3 regions of the Nocardia sp. NBC_00511 genome follow, and region 2 is predicted to be linked to each of the others. Evidence: riboswitches for the same ligand, from Rfam matches in the RefSeq annotation. Region 2 holds a riboswitch; each other region holds the start of a gene.
What was found. A riboswitch is a leader RNA that binds a small molecule or an ion and turns the genes downstream of it on or off. The one in region 2 is predicted to bind magnesium.
Positions count from the first base shown of each region.

Region 1: linked by a shared signal. The riboswitch ahead of OG300_RS22455 (ABC transporter permease) and the one ahead of OG300_RS09080 (hypothetical protein) in region 2 are both predicted to bind magnesium.
Region 3: linked by a shared signal. The riboswitch ahead of OG300_RS41015 (NRAMP family divalent metal transporter) and the one ahead of OG300_RS09080 (hypothetical protein) in region 2 are both predicted to bind magnesium.

Region 1 is NZ_CP107849.1:4,779,497-4,786,279, forward strand. Features, by position in the region: gene OG300_RS22420 (AraC family transcriptional regulator ligand-binding domain-containing protein) at 1-305, shown strand, start outside; gene OG300_RS22425 (AraC family transcriptional regulator ligand-binding domain-containing protein) at 289-1,176, shown strand; gene OG300_RS22430 (AraC family transcriptional regulator ligand-binding domain-containing protein) at 1,173-2,177, shown strand; gene OG300_RS22435 (hypothetical protein) at 2,389-2,580, shown strand; gene OG300_RS22440 (hypothetical protein) at 2,943-3,122, shown strand; gene OG300_RS22445 (DUF3558 domain-containing protein) at 3,128-3,643, opposite strand; gene OG300_RS22450 (DUF3558 domain-containing protein) at 3,640-4,167, opposite strand; M-box (ykoK) riboswitch at 4,297-4,466, shown strand; gene OG300_RS22455 (ABC transporter permease) at 4,797-6,554, shown strand; gene OG300_RS22460 (nitrate/sulfonate/bicarbonate ABC transporter ATP-binding protein) at 6,580-6,783, shown strand, end outside.
Region 2 is NZ_CP107849.1:1,921,397-1,928,179, reverse strand. Features, by position in the region: gene OG300_RS09100 (MlaD family protein) at 1-338, opposite strand, end outside; gene OG300_RS09095 (ABC transporter permease) at 343-1,206, opposite strand; gene OG300_RS09090 (ABC transporter permease) at 1,206-2,057, opposite strand; gene OG300_RS09085 (NADP-dependent oxidoreductase) at 2,235-3,161, shown strand; gene OG300_RS09080 (hypothetical protein) at 3,207-3,896, opposite strand; M-box (ykoK) riboswitch at 4,197-4,368, opposite strand; gene OG300_RS09075 (DUF2231 domain-containing protein) at 4,436-4,924, opposite strand; gene OG300_RS09070 (SPFH domain-containing protein) at 5,148-5,705, opposite strand; gene OG300_RS09065 (hypothetical protein) at 5,678-5,911, opposite strand; tRNA gene OG300_RS09060 (tRNA-Arg) at 6,268-6,341, shown strand; tRNA gene OG300_RS09055 (tRNA-Glu) at 6,371-6,449, shown strand; gene OG300_RS09050 (Rieske 2Fe-2S domain-containing protein) at 6,636-6,783, shown strand, end outside.
Region 3 is NZ_CP107849.1:8,802,570-8,809,352, reverse strand. Features, by position in the region: gene OG300_RS41035 (FAD binding domain-containing protein) at 1-263, shown strand, start outside; gene OG300_RS41030 (molybdopterin-dependent oxidoreductase) at 260-3,049, shown strand; gene OG300_RS41025 (DUF6636 domain-containing protein) at 3,089-3,502, opposite strand; gene OG300_RS41020 (hypothetical protein) at 3,631-4,350, opposite strand; M-box (ykoK) riboswitch at 4,626-4,805, shown strand; gene OG300_RS41015 (NRAMP family divalent metal transporter) at 5,164-6,783, shown strand, end outside.

The DNA of each region.
Region 1 (6,783 bases), 2.9 Mb from region 2:
TCGCCGCGGTGCTGCGCCGCCACGCCGCCACCATGCCGCCGCCGCCCCCGCGCGCCACCGAATGGCCCGACCGCATCGCCGGCGTGCTGGCGCAGACCCTCACCGCGGCCGAGCCCTCCCTCGACCAGGTGGCCCGGCGGCTGTTCACCAGCCCGCGCACCCTGCAGCGGCGACTGCACGAATCCGGCACCACCTGGACGTTGGAGGTGGACCGCGCGCGCAAACTCCGTTCGGAACAACCGGACTCGGGCGCGGCCGCACTCGATCGGATCGGAGAAACGGCATCCCATGACGACCTCGGATAGCGTGCTGCTACCGCGCTTCGTGCTGGTCCGGGCGCAGGCCGCGGGGCTGGATCCGGCCGAGCTGGCCCGCGCGGCGGGACTGGGCAGCGCGACGGTGGATCAGCCGCAGGGCAGCGTGCCCGGCCACTGCTATCAGCGGCTGTGGGAGCTGTTCGAGCATCGGGTCGAACAGCCGCACGTGGGATTACGCGGGGGCGAACGCTTCGGAACCGGAGAATTGGGCATGCTCGAATACCTGGTCACCACCGCGGACACCGTGGGAGCGGGACTGCGCGCGGCGGCGGAATTCGGCGACTGCATGACCAGCAGCAGGCGACTGGAGGTGACGGCGGTGACCGAGCGTCACACCATCTTCACCACCCGCGCGCAGGACGAGAGCCGCGGCGCGGAGATCGCCGCCCAGGCCAGCTTCGCCTTCCTGCTGTCGCGGGCTCGGCACTGCGCCAAGGCCGCGATCACCCCGGCGGCGGTGACCTTCCGGCAGCGCTCACCCCGGCGGCATACGGCCTTCACCGAGTTCTTCGGCACGGCGGCAATCGAATTCGGCGCCGAACGCAATACCCTCACGATGTGCCACGCCGATCTGGAACGACGTCAGCACACCGCCGATCCGCGCTTGGCGGCGGTGCTGCGGCGCGGCGCGTCCGCCAGTCGGCTGCACCTGCCGCCCGCCACCGCCTGGGCCGATCTCGTTGCGGGCGAACTGGATTCGCTGGGTTCGGCGGCCGGGTCAGCGCAGGAGTCGGTGTCGCTCGGTGATATCGCGCGCCGCCTGCACGTCAGCCCGCGCACCCTGCAGCGCCGACTGGCCGCGGCGGGCACCAGTTTCAGCCGCGAACTCGACGACGCCCGGCGTCGCCTCGAACGGTGACCGATGCCGTGAACACCCGACACGACTGCGCCGACAGCATTCTCATGTCCCGCTTCGTGCTCGAGCGCGCCACACAGGCCGGTCTGGACGCCGAGCGGCTGGCCCGCCAGGCGGGCGTGCCGAACTGGCGGGAGGGCGGCGAATCAGTACGCGTCCCACCCCGATACTGCTTGCGGCTGTGGGAACTTCTCGAACACGAGACCGGTGATCCCGACGTCGGTCTCCGGGCCTGCGACGAGGCCACGACCGGCGAATTCGGTCTGCTGGAGTACCTGTTCCTGTCCGCGCCGACGCTCGGGGACGCCCTCGACTCGTGCGTGCTCCACTCCGGCAGTCTCACAACGTGTTACAGCCTGCGGATCACGGCGCGCACCGAGGAGGAGACCCGCTTCGAGGTGGCCTCGGTGGTGGAGGACTGCCGCGGCCGAGAGTTGTTGGTACAGGCCGCTTTCGCCCTGATCATCGGCCGAGCCCGGTCGGCCACCCGGTATCCGGTGGTGCCGGTGCGGGTGGGCCTGCGCCAGCGGGAGCCCGAGTCGGCGGCGGCGTTCGCCGAGCTTTTCGGTACCACCTCAATCGATTTCGTCGCCGACACCGACGCCCTCACGCTGCGGACGGCCGACCTGGCGCTACCGATGAAGGGCGCCGACCCGGAGTTGACGTCGGTACTGCTGGCCTACGCCGGAACCTTGCCTGCCACTCCACAGTTCGGCGCGACCTGGCTCGATCAGCTGGGCACGGTCATCGACGAGGCGCTAGTGGAGGGCGTCGCGACGCTGGAAACGGTAGCGCGGCGGCTGCTGACCTCCCCGCGTTCGCTACAGCGCCGGTTGGCCGAGTACGACACCGGCTGGCGGCGCGAGGTGGATCGGGCGCGGCGGCGCAGATTGCAACGGGCCGAACATCTTCCACGTGCTCAGCAGGCGGAATTCCTGGGCTACGCGGACCCGGCGAGCCTGCGCCGGGCGGTGCACCGCTGGCGGGACCGCGACGATTCCTGAGCGATCAGACCCCGCTCGCACGCCGAAATCGCACCTACCGTACGGTATTCGGGCAACCATGTAGCAAGGTTGGCGTGCCCGGCACCGAGTTGGCGTCTTCGGAACTCCCCTGCGCCGCAGGCGGAAAGAAAACTGGACGGAAACGCCACGACGCGCGACCTCGCGCACCCGCACGACCCATCCGGACCGGTACTCGATTGGAGCTTCGCCCGTGCCCCACACCGCAGAAACCGCCACCGCCTATGTCGTCACCGCTATCGAGGCCAAGGGCACGGCCACCCGGCACGACTTCGACGTCCCGGCCATCGTGAGCACCACCCACAGCCTCACCGAGAGCTGGGATTTCGACCGGGTCGACCCGGCCATGTTCTGGAACATCGTCGCCACCTTCCTGGAACACTAGGCCACGTTCCGGCCGTTGGGGCGGTGCGCCGCCAGTTTTTACGCCCGGTGTGATCTACGGGCGGAATGCGTAAATACCCGTGCGGCGCCTTGACTCGGGACGAGCCCCCGGGCCACTGTGGTCTGGCAGCACGAACAGCGACGTCCACGTGCGTCCCGGCGGCGAGGAGGTGAGAAACGACCATGACATCCGATGACAGTCCGTATCCGAGTCCGGATCACCAGTCGATTCCATTCACCGCTCGCTGCGGCACCGTGCACGCCTGAGATCCCCGCACCCTCTTCGACCCGCACCACTGCGTGCGGGCCTTCGGTGCGCACGGAAAACGGTGCGGCAGCCTGCATTCCGTCAAGGAGGCCATCATGGCAGTCATCGCTTTCCCGACCCGCGACACCACCACCGCCCTGACCGTCGGAGCGTTCTTCCGACGCTGGCGCGGTCGGGCGCGACTTACCGATCAGGAGCGCGTCAACATGCGCGCCGCCCGTCCCCGCACCGCGATCTACAACGCGTCGCTGGGCGGGCACCCCTACCACTGGTGACCGATCTAGACCCCGTCGACCGACAGCGTGGCCTGCATCAGCGTCATGGCCGCCGCGCACGGATCCGGTTGTGCCGCATGGTCTCGGTTCTGCACCCACCAGGTGACGGTGCCGGTATCGGCCACCGTCACCGCGCAGGTATCCGGGTTCGCCGGGTCGCGCCAGTACATGCCGCCGTAGTGCTTCACCACGATGCGCTCGATCTGGTATCCGGTCTGCGCGGCGATCTCGGTCTCCCGGGACAGGGTGTCGTCGCGCAACCAGGCGTAGGTGATGTCGACCGGGCCGCCACCGGCATTGGTGGCGGTCCAGTCGCAGATGGTGGGGTTGCGCTGCTGGTGCAGCCCCGTCACGGTGATCGAGCTCGCCAGCTTCTGATCGTCGAGGGGGCCGCAGCCCGCCAGGAAGTTGGGATCGTCGGCGGGGCGCACCTGGTCGCCGGAACCACCGTGCGAGCAGCCCGCCAGACTCGCGATGGTCAACGCCGCCAGCGTGATTCGCGACCACCCTCGCCGGTTCATCCCTGTCCCGCCTTCGTCAACGTGCTCGTGGCGAGCTGTTCCAGGGCCTTACACGGTTGCGGCCGTGCGGAATCCGCGGCGGCGGTCAAGCTCCAGTCGACGAAGTCGGTGTCACCGAAGGCCACGGCCACCTCGCACGAGTTGTCGGTGTGCCATTCGATGCCCGCGTCGCCCGCGACCTGCACGGTGGCGGGGGTGCCGGTGGTGATCTCGGTGCGCCGCGCCTGCAGGGGGCTGCCCCGGAACCACTGGAACACCACGGCGTAGTCGCCGCCGGCGGCGGGCTGCCAGGCGCAGCTCATCGGATTGACCGCGATCCGGTGCAGTCCGGTCAGACCCGTGTCCTGCGCGACCTCCGCATCGGTGACGCCGCCGCACAGACCGACGGTGTTGGCCGACGGCGACACCACCGCGGGCACGACCGAGGTGGTCGTCGGCGCGGCCGACGGCGACGACCCGCCGCAGCCGGCGACCATCACCCCGATCAGGGCGATACCCACCGCCGCAGCTCCTGCTCTCACCACGCCGACCAGCGTAGGCGACACACCCGCCCGGTGCGATCGACCGGACTGCGGTCGGTTGCTGTGACATATCGCTCCACCACTGTGAATACGCGATCTTTGACTTATGCACAGCATTTCACTAGGTTCGATATCGCACCTCGATAGGCGAGGCTCCTGTATGAACACAGGCCACTGATCTGACGACGTCGAGAGACGCCCAAGGTTAGGACAGATTTCTCCGGATTAAGGGGTTATCCGAAGTGGCTTTCCGACGCGGAACACGTCGTACAGTGCCGAAGCTCTGACGAGAGGGGTGTCCGTCCCTACCCGAGTGTTCCGGGCGACCTCCCCCACGTGCGCTGACCCATCGCGCCGACCAGGAAGGAGGCCGAGCACCATGACGACATCCGACGACGATCCCGGATCTACCGGCGGGCCGGTCCCTCCCGGATCGGGCCGCTGACCCTCCCGTTCCACAATTGCTGAATTCACGGTGCCCATTCGGCGCACCGCATATTCGTGTGCGCAATTCCGCGAATGAATTCGGATATCCACCGATCTCATGACCCGTCCGCACGATCGTGCCCGGCGGTATTCGATGCTGCCCGCATATCCCCGCGCGGCGGCGGTATTCACGAGAGAACTTCCCGATGACCCTCGAACTCGCAATTCCGAATCGTCCCGGCACGACGCCGCGGGCACCCCGGGCACACGGGCGGCTGCGCACGGTCGACTACCTGATCGTGGCCGCCGCGGTGCTGCTGATCCTGGTGGTGCTCAGGCTCTTTCGCGACATGTCCGTCCCCTGGACGCCCGACGCGGCCGTCGGCTCGGTCTCCACCGACGCGGCCGAACTGCCCTACTACGCGGCCCGCACCACCCTGCGCATGTTCATCGGCCTGGTCGCCTCCATCCTGTTCAGCCTGGTCGTCGGCCAGTGGGCGGCACGCTCCCGGCGGGCGGAGAAGGTGCTGGTCCCGATGGTGGACGTGCTGCAGTCGGTGCCGGTGCTGGCCCTGGTCTCCATCACGGTGACCGCGTTCGTGGCCCTGTTCCGCGGCTCCTACCTGGGCGCGGAGGCGGCGTGCAGCTTCGCCATCTTCACCGCCATGGCCTGGAACATGACCTTCGCCTACTACCAGGCGCTGCGCACGGTGCCGCGCGAACTCGACGAGGCCGCCCGCATGATGCGGCTGACCCGCTGGCAGCGCCTGTGGCAGTTGGAGATTCCGGCCGCCATGGTGCCGATGATCTGGAACGGAATGATGAGCTTCGGCGGCGCGTGGTTCATGCTCGCGGCCTCCGAGGTGATCACGGTGTCGGGCCGGGACGAGGCGCTGCCCGGCATGGGCAGCTTCATCGCGGCCGCCACCTCGCAGGCGCAGGTCGGCACGCTGATGCTCGGCGCGCTCGTCATGGTGATCACCATCGTGCTGGTGAACGTGCTGTTCTGGCGGCCGCTGACGGCCTGGGCCGAGCGGTTCCGGGTGGAGAACACCGAAAGCGCTTCGGCACCAAGGAGTCTCGTCCTGGACCTGCTGCGTCGCAGCACGGTGCCGGGTCGGCTCGCCCGCATGCTCCGGCCGGTCGGTGAGGGGATCGACCGCGGGATGCGGGTGTTCGGGCGCAGCACCCGCTCCGCCTACGACGACCGCACCGGCAGCCGAGCCGGGGACGTGCTGTTCTTCGGACTGCTGTTCGCGGTGCTGGCCTGGGGCACCTGGACGCTGGCCGCCTACTTCGAAAGGACCGTGGGCCTGGCCGAATTCGGGCCGACCGCGCTGCTGGGCCTGGCCAGCCTGTCCCGCGTGATGGTGCTGCTGGTGGTGTCCACCCTGGTGTGGGTGCCGGTCGGGGTGTGGATCGGCATGAATCCGCGGATCTGCCGCTTCGCGCAGCCGGTGGTGCAGGTGCTGGTGAGCTTCCCGGCGCAGTTCCTGTTCATCTTCGTGATCGCGGCGCTCACCTACACGGGCATCTCGCTGAACTTCGGCGGCATCGTGCTGATGGCGCTGGGCGCGCAGTGGTACGTGCTGTTCAACGTCATCGCGGCGGCCGGGCAGATTCCGACGGACCTGCGCGAGGCGATGGACGATCTCGGCGTGCACGGGGTGCAGCGCTGGAAGTCGTTCATCCTGCCCGCGATCGCACCCGGCTACCTGGTCGGCGCGATCACCGCGTTCGGCGGCGCGTGGAACGCCACGCTGGTCGGCGAGGTGGTCGAGGCCGGGCACACCCGGATGGAGGCCTACGGGCTGGGCGCGTACATCACCAATGCCACCGCCGACGACGTCTTCGCCAAGGTGCTGCTGGGCACCGTGGTGATGAGCATCGTGACCGTGAGCATCAACCGCCTGGTGTGGCGGCGACTTCAGCGCCGCACCGAAGCGCGATTCTCCCTGAGCTGAAACAACTTTCGAAAGGAGGACCATCGTGTCCACCGCAATCGTGACCGTCGACCGCGTCACCAAGACCTTCACCAATCCCTCCGGGGAGCAGCTGCCGGTGCTCTCGGAGGTCTGCCTGGAACTGCGCGAGGGCGAAATCGTCGCGCTGCTGGGCAAATCCGGGTCCGGCAAGTCCACGCTGTTGCGCATCATCGCCGGGCTGGTGCAGCCGTCGGCCGGCTCGGCGCGG
Region 2 (6,783 bases):
AGATTGCCCGGCACGTAGTCGACGGTCATCGAGTTCGTCAGGCCGAAGAGCTGAGAACGGTTCAGGCGCAACTCGATTCGCTGCCCGGCCGCCCCGGCCGACTCGATGCCGCCGACCGACCCGACCTGGACACCGTCGAGGCGCACATCGGTTCCGGCGGCGACGCCCTCGCCCACCTGGGAAACCAGCAGTGCGACATGCAGATCCGCCGGATCCTCCCGTTCGGGCAGCACCCGCCAGGCGGTCACGCCGAGCACGGTCAGCACGATGGCGCAGGCCCCGAGCACCCGGGCGCGTCGCGGCCCGACCTCGGTGCCGGGCAGAGCATAGGCAGGCATGGCATCACCCGGTGAAAGAGATCGGAGACTGGAAGCCCCACAGCACGATGGTCGCGACCATGTCGAGGGCGATGATCGACACCAAGCTGGCGCGAATGGCCCGCCCGGACCCGATCCCGACCCCTTCGGGGCCGCCGGTCGCGAAATAGCCCTGGTAGCAATGGATCAGGACGACCGCGACCGCGAACACCATCACCTTGATGGTCGCGGCCACCACATCCCAGCCCACCACGAACTGGTCGAAGTAGTGGTTGTAGGTGCCCGTAGGGGTGCCGTGCACGGTGGTCACGATCAGCGCGCACGAGTAGTAGCTCAGGATCAGCGCCACCACGAATGCCGGCGCGACAGCGACGATTCCGGCGATCACCCGGGTGGTCACCACGAACGGCACCGAGCGGATGCCCAGCGATTCCAGCGCGTCGATCTCCTCGGAGATGCGCATGGAGCCGATCTCGGCGGTCATCCGGCAGCCGGCCTGTGCGGCGAATCCGACACCCGCCGCGATCGGCGCGAGCTCACGGGTCACCCCGAACGCGGAGATGAGACCGCTCAGCTGTCCCAGCGCGAGCAGGTTGAGCGCACTGAAAGCCTCGATGCCGATGGACGCGCCCATGGCCGCACCCAGCAGCAGCATGAGTGGCACCACGCCACCGCCGATGATCACCGACCCGCGACCCCAGGTCATATCGGTGATCACCATGATCGTCTGCCGCCGGTAGTGCACCAGCGTGTACGGCACCGACGCCACCACCTGCCACACGAAACCCAGGACGAATCCCAGCGATTCGATGGGACCCCACGGCCGCAGGCGGCCGCGGAACCGGCTCGCCCAACGGAGTCCAGCCGGGGTGTACGGGGCTGCGGCCATCACGCCATCCTGACCGGAATGAACATGGTGACCACCTGGGTGATCACGGTATTGAGCACCGCGACCGCGGCCACCGACATCACCACCGCGGCGTTCACGCCGTCGGCGACGCCGCGCGGACCGCCCTTGGCCTCGAGCCCGCGCTGACAGGCGATCACCACCACCAGGAACCCGAAGATCAGCGATTTCAGCAGCGACACCCAGATATCGAGCGGGGTGGTGAACGCGCCGAACGACTGCCAGTAGCTGCCCGGCGTGACGTTCAGGGCCGCCACCGCGACCGCGAAACCCGAGGCGATGCCGACGAAGATGATCAGCACATTGAGCAGCGGCGCCACCAGCATCATCGCCGCGATCCGCGGAACCACCAGGCGCTGAACGGGATCCACGCCCATCACGCGCATGGCGTCGACCTCCTCGCGGATGGTTCGCGCGCCCAGGTCCGCCGCGATGGCCGCCGCGCCCGCGCCACCGAGCAGCATGGCGGTCGCCATCGGCGCGCCCTGCTTGATGACACCGAGCCCACCGGCCGCGCCGATCATGGAATCCGCGCCCAGCTGGGACACGATATTGCCGACCTGCGCGGAGACGATGACGCCGAACGGAATCGCCATCAGCACACTCGGTATCGCGGTCACCCGAATCAGGAACCAGGCCTGGGCGAGGGTCTCGTGCACCTGGAATCGCAGCCGGGCGGCATCCTTCGCGCCGATGTAGACGGCATCGATTCCGATCCGCAGGGCCCGGCCCAGCGTGGCCACGCTCGACAGCACGGTCTCGGCGAAATTCCGGCGCAGGACCTGTCCCGCACCTGGTGTTCCGCTCGACGATTCGTCGCTGGCCCGTGTCACGCGGCAGAACGTATCATGACCTGAACCACATTCTGGACACTATTCCAGAAATCTGTTCGGTCTCATGCGCGACAGGTGTCAGGTTCTCGTCGTCGATGACGGATCATCAAGCGACACTGCATGTTCCTCGCCGAAGCGGTGCTTGAAGTTGCTGCGCGGACGCTGAAGACTGCCCCTATGAAAGCGCTACGCATCCATCACCGCGGCGGCCCCGAGCTGTTGGTCGTCGAAGACGCGCCTCTCCCCCGGCTCGCGACCGGCGACGTGCTCGTTCGGGTCGAGGCGGCCAGCTTCGTGCCCGACGAACTCGACTGGCCCGGCACCTGGACCGATCGCGCGGGCCGCGACCGCGCACCGTCGATCCCCGGACACGAGATCGTCGGCACCGTCACCGAAGTCGGCTACGGCAGCACCGGATTCGAGGTCGGCGACCGGGTGTGCGGGCTCACCGACTGGCACCGCGACGGGTCGATGGCCGAGTACACGGCGGTCGAAGCCCGCAACCTGGCGCTGCTGCCGAACACCCTCGACACCGACCAGGCCGCCGCCCTGCCCCTGGCCGGACTCACCGCCTGGCAGGGGCTTTTCATCCACGGCAGCCTGCGACCCGATCAGTCCGTCCTGGTGCACGGCGGCGCGGGCGGCACCGGCTCTCTCATCATCCAGCTCGCGAAACACGCAGGCGCACAGGTCATCGCCACAGGTCGCCCGAATGCCGAGAAGCTGGTCGCCGACCTGGGCGCGGACCGCTTCATCGACCTCACCGAAGACCCCGAACTGTCCACGGCGGGCACGGTGGACCTGGTCTTCGACACCATCGGCGGCCCCCTCCTCGAACACTCCGCCGCGGTGGTGAAGCCCGGCGGCACCCTGGTTTCGATCACCGCCCCGCCCCCGATCGCTCCCGCCGACGGCCGAGCCGTCTTCTTCATCGTCGAGCCCGACCGCGACCAGCTCCGCGAACTCCTCCGGCTCGCCGCCGCAGGCGACCTCCGCCCCCAGGTCGGCGCGGTGCACGACCTCGACCACGCGCGGGAAGCGTTCCTGCGCAAGCGAACCGGCCTGCCGGGCAAAGCTGTCGTACATATCGCACCGTCGAGGTAGCGTGGCCCGACCTTTTCGGCGGTAGCGGCGAGATTCCGATCGCCCTCACATCGCCGCCACTTCCGCCGGAGAGACCTGAGCGGCGGCGGGGGCCGCGGGGACGTTGAGTCGTTGGAAGAACTGGATCGCGCTCACGATCCCGACGGGGAGGCCGATCAGTACGGTGCCCGCGGCCGCGCCGAGGGCAGCGCCCGCAGCGGCTCCGGCGAGACAGCCACCGACCCAGCCCGGTACGAAGATCGGGGTCATCAGTGCGGCGGGCACGATGGCGCCCAGGACGCAGCCGCCGACGCCACCGACCAGGGTGCCGATCAGGGCTCCGACGCCGGTGGCCAGGCCGAATTGGGTGCCGGCCGCGGCCAGGGCGGAGTCGAAATCGGCCTGCTGGTCGACCGGTTGCAGCATGGTGATCGGCTTGGCCAGGGCGGCGTCGGCGCTCGGGGTGAGGGTCGCGGTATTACCGTCGATGGTTGCGGCAATCGGGAACTGCTGACCGTCGATGCCGTAGGCCAGGGGCAGAGTGGCGGCTACCGCGCCGGTGGGGTCGAGGACCTCGAATCGGCCGTCACGGGTCGAGAGGCTGCCCTGATCGGTGTGCACCACAACGGATTTGCCGACTGTCCTCGCGGTCCAGTCGATGCCGGGTGCGGGAGCCGCGGTCGCGGCGGGGATGTCGCAGACGAGTGCGCCGAGGGTGACAGCGGTGATCGCGGCGAGGGTGGTGAAGTTTCTCATCGGTGAATCAACCTTCGAATTTCGGGTTCGGTGAATTCGAATGGGGTGAAAAGGCCAGCACGAATTACACGGCCGCGCAACGGTAATGCGGACGCGTCGAGGGTCGCGAATCAACGCGACGGGAATTTCCGGTCAGGCTCGTGTGGCGTGTTTCCACCCGCAATCGGGTGAGTGGAACGAGTGACTCGGATACGGACTGTCGCCGGGGGCCATGGGTCGTCCTCACCTCCTCGCGGCCGGGGCGCACGGGGGCGCCGTCACGGATGCACACGAGGATTCCGCGCAGGCAGACGCCTCGCGCGGGCACCTCTCTCGTCAGAGCTTCGGCACTGCACGACGTATCCCGCTGCGCGGGAAGCCACTTCGGGTGACCCCTTAATCCGGGGAAACCTGTCCTAACCCTGGGCGTCTCTCGACGTCGTCGGATCAGTGGCCTGTGTTCGTACAGGAGCCTCACCTAGCGAGGTGCTGTAATTACGTCGCACAGCTTTGCATTACGAAGCCCTATTCGTCAATTTTCCGATTCACGAGAAGTCCGATTACTGCTTCGGCGCTTCGCGTGCCGGTTTCGCGGACACGCCGTGCCATACCGATCGAGAGCCGGACTCCCCGATCCGATACACCTGCACCGTGGCCGCGACACTCGCCGCGATCGCCAGCACCGCGACAGCGCCCACGAGCACCCGCGACAGCGCCCGCCCACGCGATTCGTACACGTGAACCACCGCCATCAGCACCGCCACGATCAACAACCCGGCCGCGAAGTAGATGAACGTGTCACCGAGATGAGTGTGGGTGCGCAGGTCCGGATTTCGCCCGACCCGCTTCTCCAGCCACTCGCCCGCATCCGTGGTGATCGGGGTGAGAACCGCCACGAAGGCGGCCAGCACGAGGTTGAGCCAGACCAGGCGGCGACGAGCCGCGGGCCACAGCGCGGACAGGATCACCAGCACCGCGGTCAACGGTGCCAGCACCACGATGAAGTGCACGAACAGGATGTGGGCCGGAAGGCCGTTGAGCGTCGACATCGGGAACTTTCTCTGGGCAGACCGGACGCGGCCCAACCTTGCACATATCCGCTGAGAACGCGCTGAGATCGCTGCCGAACGTCGAACGGCTTCGCGCGAAACGCCTCGGAGGGCCGACCCCAGCCCTACTGACGCGGTGCGGGCCGTACCGCGTCCACGATTTCGGTCAGCTGGGTGATGATGCCGGTCAATCCCGTGGCGTCGCCACCGATTTGGACGGACTTCAGTTCGGTGGGGGTGGGGAGGTGGTCGACGATGGCGGGGAGGGATTGGACGAGTTGGGCCTGGATGTTGGTGGCGGTGCGGCTGTTGGCGTTCTCGATGCCGAGCTTGTCGTGTTCGCGGGCGGTGCGGCGGAATTGCTCGACGGCGTCGCGGTCGAAGCGGGCGGCTTCGTTGCGGTGTTCGACGAGACCACCGCCTCCTTGATCTGCACGGTGACGATATTGAGCCCGAGCCCGCGATCGTTGCGGGCGTCGTCGCTGCCCTCGGCGACGGTGCGCAGCCGGGCGGTGAGCTCCTCGATGATGGGCTGCTTGTCACTGAGTACGTCACGCACCGCCATGGTGGAGACCTTGTCCTTGATCGCCGCCTCGGCCTGCTCGCGCAGTTGCACGTTGACCAGCCGCATCGGATCCTCGCCGTCGGAGAAGTCGAGTTTGCGGTAGGCGGTGGCGAAGTCGTCGATGATCCACTGCACATAGCCCTGGACCAGGACGCCTTGCAGTTCCTTACAGATGCAGTAGGCGTTGATCAGGATGGTTTGAATCGCGCCCGGCACCACCAGAACCCGGTGATCCGCACATCGACCGGCGCGGGCCCGGAGGCTTCGCGCACCGGCCCGATGCGCCCGGCGCGTTTGCTGACCGCACTGCGACCCGACGGGCCGTTCCCGTCGGACCATCCCCCCGAGCTCGACCGCAGATCCTCTTCCAATGCCGCCTGCTGCGCGACCACTTGATCGAGATATTTGTTCTTCGCTGCCATGCACGCACGCTACTTGCACAAATCGCTGTGGCCCAGCGGTATTCGAGGCAGGCAGCGATCAGCCCCGGCAGACGCGGGACGGTGATCCCCCGAATAATTCGGTACCGCTCGAGCGGACGCCCTGTTAGCGTTCATGTCAGCACCGACACCGGGACGACAGAAAGGCAAGGCAATGGAATACTTCACCGCTGAGCGCCTTCCGTCCGAACGGTTTTCGCCGCGGCGCGGTTATCGCCTGCTCGGCCCGTAGGGGTTGTTCCCCTGATTCCCGGGCCGTATCCCCGGCGGAGCTTCCGCCGATGGAACGGCCCTTTCTCGTTTCCTCCCAACGCCGTTCGCGGCCGGGAGTCCGAAACGCCTTCGTAGCTCAACGGATAGAGCACCTGGTTTCGAGCCAGGGTTGTTGGAGGTTCGAATCCTCTCGAAGGCTCGCTCCCTGCCGCCCCCACGACAGGCAATGGCGCAGTTGCTCTGATGGTTACGGGCAGTCCGGCTTTCACCCGGGCCTTCGTCGGTTCGATTCCGATCTGCGTCACCACCGATATATGGCAGCGCACTCCCAGTAGTGAACTGGGACACTGATGTTCACCGTGCCGGACGCGCTGCCAGCCCCGATGCCGCTGCGGTCCCCGTTTCACAAGGTTCGATAATTTGCGTAGCTGAATGCTTGCCTCGAAGCTGAGTCTGTTCCGAATGTGTTGGCGCAGTGGGTAGGTAGGCAACGATGGCAACGACTCCACCGAGACAGACGCACAAGGTTCGCGAGATCGACGTGGGCAGTCTGCCGACTCGATTCGCGCGGGGGTGGCACTGCCTCGGGCTGGCCGCCTCCTTCCGTGACGGAAAACCGCATTCCATCGAGGCTTTCGGCA
Region 3 (6,783 bases), 2.0 Mb from region 2:
CGCTGTACGGGTTCGGGCGCTCGGCGGTGCTGATCGTCGGTACCCGGGATCGCGACGAGTCGCTGCGCGTCACCATCACGGCGTCCACCACGCACCCGTTCCGCATCTATTTCCCGTGGCTGCCCACCCGGGACGAGCTGGCGCGGGCGATCGAGCGGACGGTGCCGGACACCGCCTGGTTCGACGACATCCACGGCCTGCCGGAGTGGCGCAGGCATATGAGTTTCCGTCTGGCCGAGGAGATTCGGGAGGAACTGGCATGAGCTTCGAGATCCAGGTCAATGGACAGCAGTTCGACGCGGAGCCGCGCGCGGGCCAGTGCCTGCGCACCTACCTGCGTGATCGGGGCTGGTTCGGTGTGAAGAAGGGTTGCGACGCGGGCGACTGCGGCGCCTGCACCGTGCACGTGGACGGCGCGCCGGTGCACAGCTGTCTGTTCCCGGCCTTCCGCGCCGACGGCCACTCGGTGACCACCGTGGAGGGTCTGGCCGAGGACGGTGAGCTGCATCCGGTGCAGCAGCGCTTCCTTGACGCGCAGGGCTTCCAATGCGGTTTCTGCACAGCGGGTTTCCTGATGACGACGGCGGCGCTCACCGAGGAGCAACGGCAGGATCTGCCGCGGTCGCTGAAGGGAAACCTGTGCCGCTGCACCGGATATCGGGCGATCGAGGACGCCGTGCGTGGCGTCTGCCACACCACCGAGCCGGAGGCGGGCACCGCGGTCGGTCAGAACATGGGCGCGCCCGCGGGCCCGAAGGTGGTCACCGGCACCGCCCGCTACACCTTCGACATCGAAGTGCCCGGGCTGCTGCACATGAAGCTGCTGCGTTCCCCGCATCCGCACGCGCGGATCCTGGATATCGATGTGTCCGAGGCGCTTTCGGTACCCGGCGTGCACGCCGCCTTCACCCACCACGATGCCCCGCAGCGACTGTATTCCAGTGCGCGACACGAGCATCCGGAGGAGGATCCCGACGACACCCGGGTGCTCGACGACGTGGTCCGCTATGTCGGCCAGCGGGTGGCCGCGGTGGTCGCCGATACCGAGGGCGCGGCCGAGGAGGGCTGCCGCCGGATCAAGGTGGCCTACGAGGAGCTGCCGTTCGTCCTCGATCCGGAGGAGGCGATGCGCCCGGGTGCGCCGCAGGTGCACGTGAAGGATGCCGCGACCGCGCGCATCGCCCGCCCGGAGAACAACGTGGTCGGCGAGGTGCACGGCGAAATCGGGGATATGGCAGCCGGTTTCGCGGAGGCCGCGGTGGTCTACGAGCAGACCTTCCAGACGCAGCGGGTGCAGCACGCCAGCCTGGAGACGCACGGGGCGGTGGCCTGGTACGACGACGATGGCCGTCTCACGGTGCGCTCCAGCACGCAGACGCCGTTCCTGACCCGGCGCGCGCTGTGCACCCTCTACGATCTGCCACTGGATTCGGTGCGCCTGGTGGCGGGGCGGGTCGGCGGCGGCTTCGGCGGCAAGCAGGAGATGCTCGTCGAGGACATCGTGGTGCTGGCGACGCTGAAGCTGCGGCGGCCGGTGAAGCTGGAATACACACGCGCAGAACAGTTCTACGGCACGACCACCCGGCACCCGTTCACCGTGCACATCAAGGCGGGAGCGCGCGCGGACGGACGACTGTCGGCGTTGCAGCTGCGGGTGGTGTCCAATACCGGCGCGTACGGCAACCACGGGCCCGCCGTCATGTTCCACTCGGTCGGCGAATCCATGGCGGTGTACCGCTGCCCGAACAAGAAGGCCGACGGCTATTCGGTGTACACCAATGCCGTTCCGGCCGGGGCGTTCCGGGGTTACGGCCTCGGGCAGGTGGTGTTCGGCATGGAGTCGGTGATGGACGAGTTGGCACGGCGCGTCGGCATGGATCCGCTGGTCTTCCGGGAGCGCAATATGATCGGCCCCGGCGAACCCATGGTCACCCCGGGCGGGCACGAGGAAGACTTGCACATCGCCAGTTACGGCCTGGACCAGTGCTTCGGCATCATCCGTCGGGCGCTGGCCGAACCCTTCCCGGACGCCCCAGCTGGCTGGCTGACCGGCAGCGGCGCGGCCCTGTCCATGATCGCGACCGGCCCGCCCGGCGGCCACTACGCCGACGCCCGGGTCACGCTGCTGGCGGACGGTTCCTATGATCTGGCCGTCGGCACCGCCGAATTCGGCAACGGCACCACCACCGTGCACCGGCAGATCGCGGCGCAGGAGCTGGGCACCATCGGCCCGCGCATCACCATCCGCCAGTCCGACACCGATGTGGTCGGCCACGACACCGGCGCGTTCGGTTCCACCGGAACCGTGGTCGCGGGCAAGGCGACGCTGTTCGCCGCCCGCAAACTGGCCGACCTGCTGTGCGCCACCGCCGCACCGCATTTGGGCGTGCCCGCCGAGGCATGCGTGCTGACCGCCGATTCCGTGCGCAGCGGCAACCGCCGCGTTTCCCTGCCGGTGCTGCACGCACTGGCCGTCGAGCAAGGCGAAACCCTTGCCGCGGAAGGTCATTGGGGCGGCACCCCACGCTCGGTCGCCTTCAACGCCCAGCTGTTCCAGATCGCCATCGATCCGGACACCGGTGAGATGCGCATCCTGCGCAGCGTGCATGCCGCCGACGCCGGTGAGGTCATCAACCCCATGCAGTGCCGCGGCCAGGTGGAGGGCGGCGTCGCACAGGCTTTGGGCGCAACACTTTTCGAAAACGTCCGCCTCGACGAACGCGGCGAGATCACCACAGCGGCCTTCCGCCGCTACCGCCTCCCCGGCTACGCCGACGTCCCCCGCACCGAGGTCACCTTCATGCGCACCTCCGACGCCATCGGCCCCCTGGGCGCGAAATCCATGAGCGAGAGCCCCTTCAACCCGGTGGCTCCCGCCCTGGCCAACGCCCTGCGCGACGCCACCGGCATCCGCTTCACGGATCTCCCCCTCACCCGCGACCGCGTCTGGCAGGCCCTGCACCATCGCCGGACCCGCACCCCCGCGCGGCCGCAGCCCACGCCGACCCGTCAGGAACTGGCGGCACTCACCGAGTATCGAGTCGAGTGAGTTCGGAAGTCACTGTGGTGCAGGCGATTACCGCCGGGATCAGCCGATGTCGTAGGCCTGGCGAGACAGCCGGAACATGTGGCCGTAGCCCGTGCACTGCACGTAGTCGACGGTGCTCAGGCAGGTGACGGGTCCCTCGGTGATGCTGGCGCCGTAGGGCAGGATCACCGCGGTCGGGCCGACCAGACGGTCACCGTGGCAATTGAATCGGGCGCCGCTGGCATCGAGTGAGACGCGGTCGCCGTAGGCGAGGTGGCATTCGGCGGGGCGGGCGGGCGAGATGTAGTCGTGGTTGGCGATCTCGCAGGCGGCGCCGGTGTTGCCGACTATGCATTCGACATTGCCTGAGGGCGACTGGAATTCGGCCGATGTCGCCTCGGCGTGGGCGAGGCCCGCGCCGGTCAGCGCGAACAGTGCGGCGGTGGTGGTGATGAGACGAATCGGAAACTTCATGGTTGTGCTCCCCCCGGGACAGAACGGTGTCACCCATTCATCGGTGAGACCGGGCGGAACGATAACGCGGAAGACGCAACCCCGGTCGCGCCCTCATCGGCGCGACCGGGGTTGCCCACCGCCAGCGGCTACTTCGTCGGAGCCGGGGTGAACGGTTGGTTGATGGTGGTGAAGTACTGCACGGCCGCGGCGATCGCCACCGGTGCGGTGACCAGGATCATGCCGCCGATCGCGCCGAGCGCACCCATCGCGGCGGCACCGGCCAGGCAGCCGACGACCGCTCCGGGCAGGAAGAAGAACAGGCCGCCGATGATGCCGGTGGCGAGACTGACGCCCGAGCCGACGGCGATGCCGCCCAGCGCGCAACCGACGGCCGCGCCGCCGAGACCGCCGACCAGGGTGCCGATGGTGGCGCCGATGGCGATGGTGTCCTTCATCCGGTTCCAGGCCGCCTGCTCACGGTCGTACGGGGTCTTCCAGGGGGCGGTGTCCTCGAAGGGCAGGGCGACGGGCTGGTACGACGCGTGCGACATGTCGAACAGCGGGGTGAGCGTCGCGGTGTTGTCGCGGATCGCGGCGGAGATGGGGAAGACGAAATCGTCTACACGGAAATTGAGCTGGGTTCCAGCAACCACGTTTCCATCGGGGGCTTTGATGGTGAAGACACCATTGTCGACAGCCATGGAACCGATATCGGTGGTAATGGTCGCGGCCTGATCGGTGGCCGACGCGGTGTAGTGGATTGCACCCACATCACCGGTTGCAGGCTGGGCATTTACAGCCCCGGTAGTGACGACAGTAACTGCGGCGACCATCGCCGTGATCGCAGCAAGACCCTTGACGCGCATGTGATTCACCTCAAATAATCGTCCTGCGTAATTGGAACACGTGCAGGTTCAGCAATTGACAAGCAAACTCTAAGTTCGTTCTCAGGCCCTGAGCAATGGACGAATGTCCTTTAGTGACTCGTTGCACATATGAGCGCCCGGTTCCTCGCAAAACGGACATCAATATGGGCAGATGACCGGCTGGTAGTCGGAACCCGCTTGCGGCACAAGGGATTACAAGGAACCGACCGGCTTGGATTTGACTTATCCGTAGGGCAGGCTCACCATTGCCCGAGTCAGCACCTCGCTAGGCGAGGCTCCTGTACGAACACAGGCCACTGATCCGACGACGTCGAGAGACGCCCAGGGTTAGGACAGATCACCCCGGATTAAGGGGTGATCCGAAGTGGCTTCCCCGGGCCGCGAGCCCCCGGATACGTCGTGCAGTGCCGAAGCTCTGACGAGAGGGGTGCGAGGCTACGCCGTCGCGGCGTGGCCGCGTTTCCCTCTTGCCGCGCGTGGTCGGACAGCAGGTCTTCGTCACGAGGACACAGGCGACGTCCCCGAACGTCACGGCGGCAAGGAGGTGAGGGACGAACAATGAGTTCCGGCGATAGTCCGTATCCGAAACCGGAGTTCCCTGCCCCGACGTCCCCGGCCCGCCGTCTTCCGGTCGCCGCCTGACCCGTTCCACGCCGCACCCCCCACCGGTGTTCTCGCACCGATCGAGTGGTTCCCGCGTGCCCCGGGCCGGTCGTGTCGCGCCCGAAATCGGTTGCCGCCGGGCGCTTTCCGCACGCCCGCGCACCTGATGATGAAAGCGAGAGAAGCGCCATGGCCTTCTTCGCGAACGGCGCCAGCCGCCGCACCGCAACCGTTCCCGCCGCGGTCACCCCCGCCGTGACCGCCCCCTCCGAGCCCACCGGCGCCGTCATGGACAGCGCGCACGTCGGCGATATCGTCGGCGCGCTGGGCAGCATCGGCCGCCACGACACCCTCGAAGGTCGTTCCCGCAAGCAGCGTTTGCGCATGCTGCTGGCGATCATGGGCCCCGGCCTGATCGTGATGGTCGGCGACAACGACGCGGGTGGCATCGCCACCTACGCGCAGGCCGGGCAGAACTACGGCATGGCCCTGGTCTGGACGCTGGTGCTGCTGATCCCGGTGCTGTACGTGAACCAGGAGATGGTGGTGCGGCTGGGCGCGGTGGCCGGGGTCGGGCACGCGCGGCTGATCTTCGATCGCTTCGGAAAGTTCTGGGGCGCTTTCAGTGTCGGCGATCTGTTCGTGGTGAACGCGCTGACCATCGTCACCGAGTTCATCGGCGTCTCGATGGCGCTGAACTACTTCGGGCTGCCCAAGTGGGTGTCGGTGCCGCTGGCCGCGGTGCTGCTGTTCGCCATGGTGGCGGGCGGCTCGTTCCGGCGCTGGGAGCGTTTGCTGTTCGGCTTGATCGCGGTCAACGTCATCATGTTCCCGCTGGCATTCCTGGTGCACCCCAAGGCTTCTCAGGTGGCGCACGGATTCCTGCCGTCGTTCCCGGGCGGGCTGAACTCGACGCTGCTGCTGCTCATCGTCGCCATCGTGGGCACCACGGTCGCGCCGTGGCAGCTGTTCTTCCAGCAGTCCAACATCGTCGACAAGCGCATCACCCCGCGCTGGATCCGCTACGAGCGCATCGATCTGTGGATCGGGATCGTGGTGGTGATGGTGGGCGCGATCGCGATCATGGCGGCCGCCGCCTTCGGGCTGGCCGGGACCGACGCGGCCGGGAACTTCGCCGATGCCGGTGCGGTGGCGCGGGCGCTGCACGATCACGCGGGTCCGACGGTGGGCGCGCTGTTCGCGATCCTGCTGTTCGACGCCTCGCTGATCGGCGCGAACGCGGTCGGGCTGGCCACCACCTACGCGCTCGGCGACACTCTGGGCAAGCGGCATTCGCTGCACTGGAAGATCAGTGAGGCGCCCGCCTTCTACGCCGGTTACGCCGCGCTGCTGGCGCTGGCCGCGGCGGTGTCGTTCAGCCCCGACCACGTACTGGGTCTGCTCACCCAGGGCGTGCAGGCGCTGGCCGGGGTGCTGCTGCCGTCGGCCACCGTCTTCCTGGTGCTGCTGTGCAACGACCGGGCGGTGCTCGGTCCGTGGGTGAACACGGTGCGGCAGAACATCGTCGCCGGCGTCATCGTGTGGTCGCTGGTGCTGCTGTCGCTGGCGTTGACGGCGGCCACCTTCTTCCCCGAACTCACCACTCGCACACTGGAATACAGCTTCGGCGGCGGCGTGCTGGTCGGCCTGCTGGGCGGGGTGGGCATGCTGATCGCCTGGCAGCGCGGCCGCCGCCGCGCCGTCGAGCGCACCGCGCAGGAGTTCGGCAACCTCGATCCCGATCAGGTCGAGGAGCTCAACGCCACCTCACTGACCCGGGCCGAGCGCAAGGCCATCATCCAGGCCGAC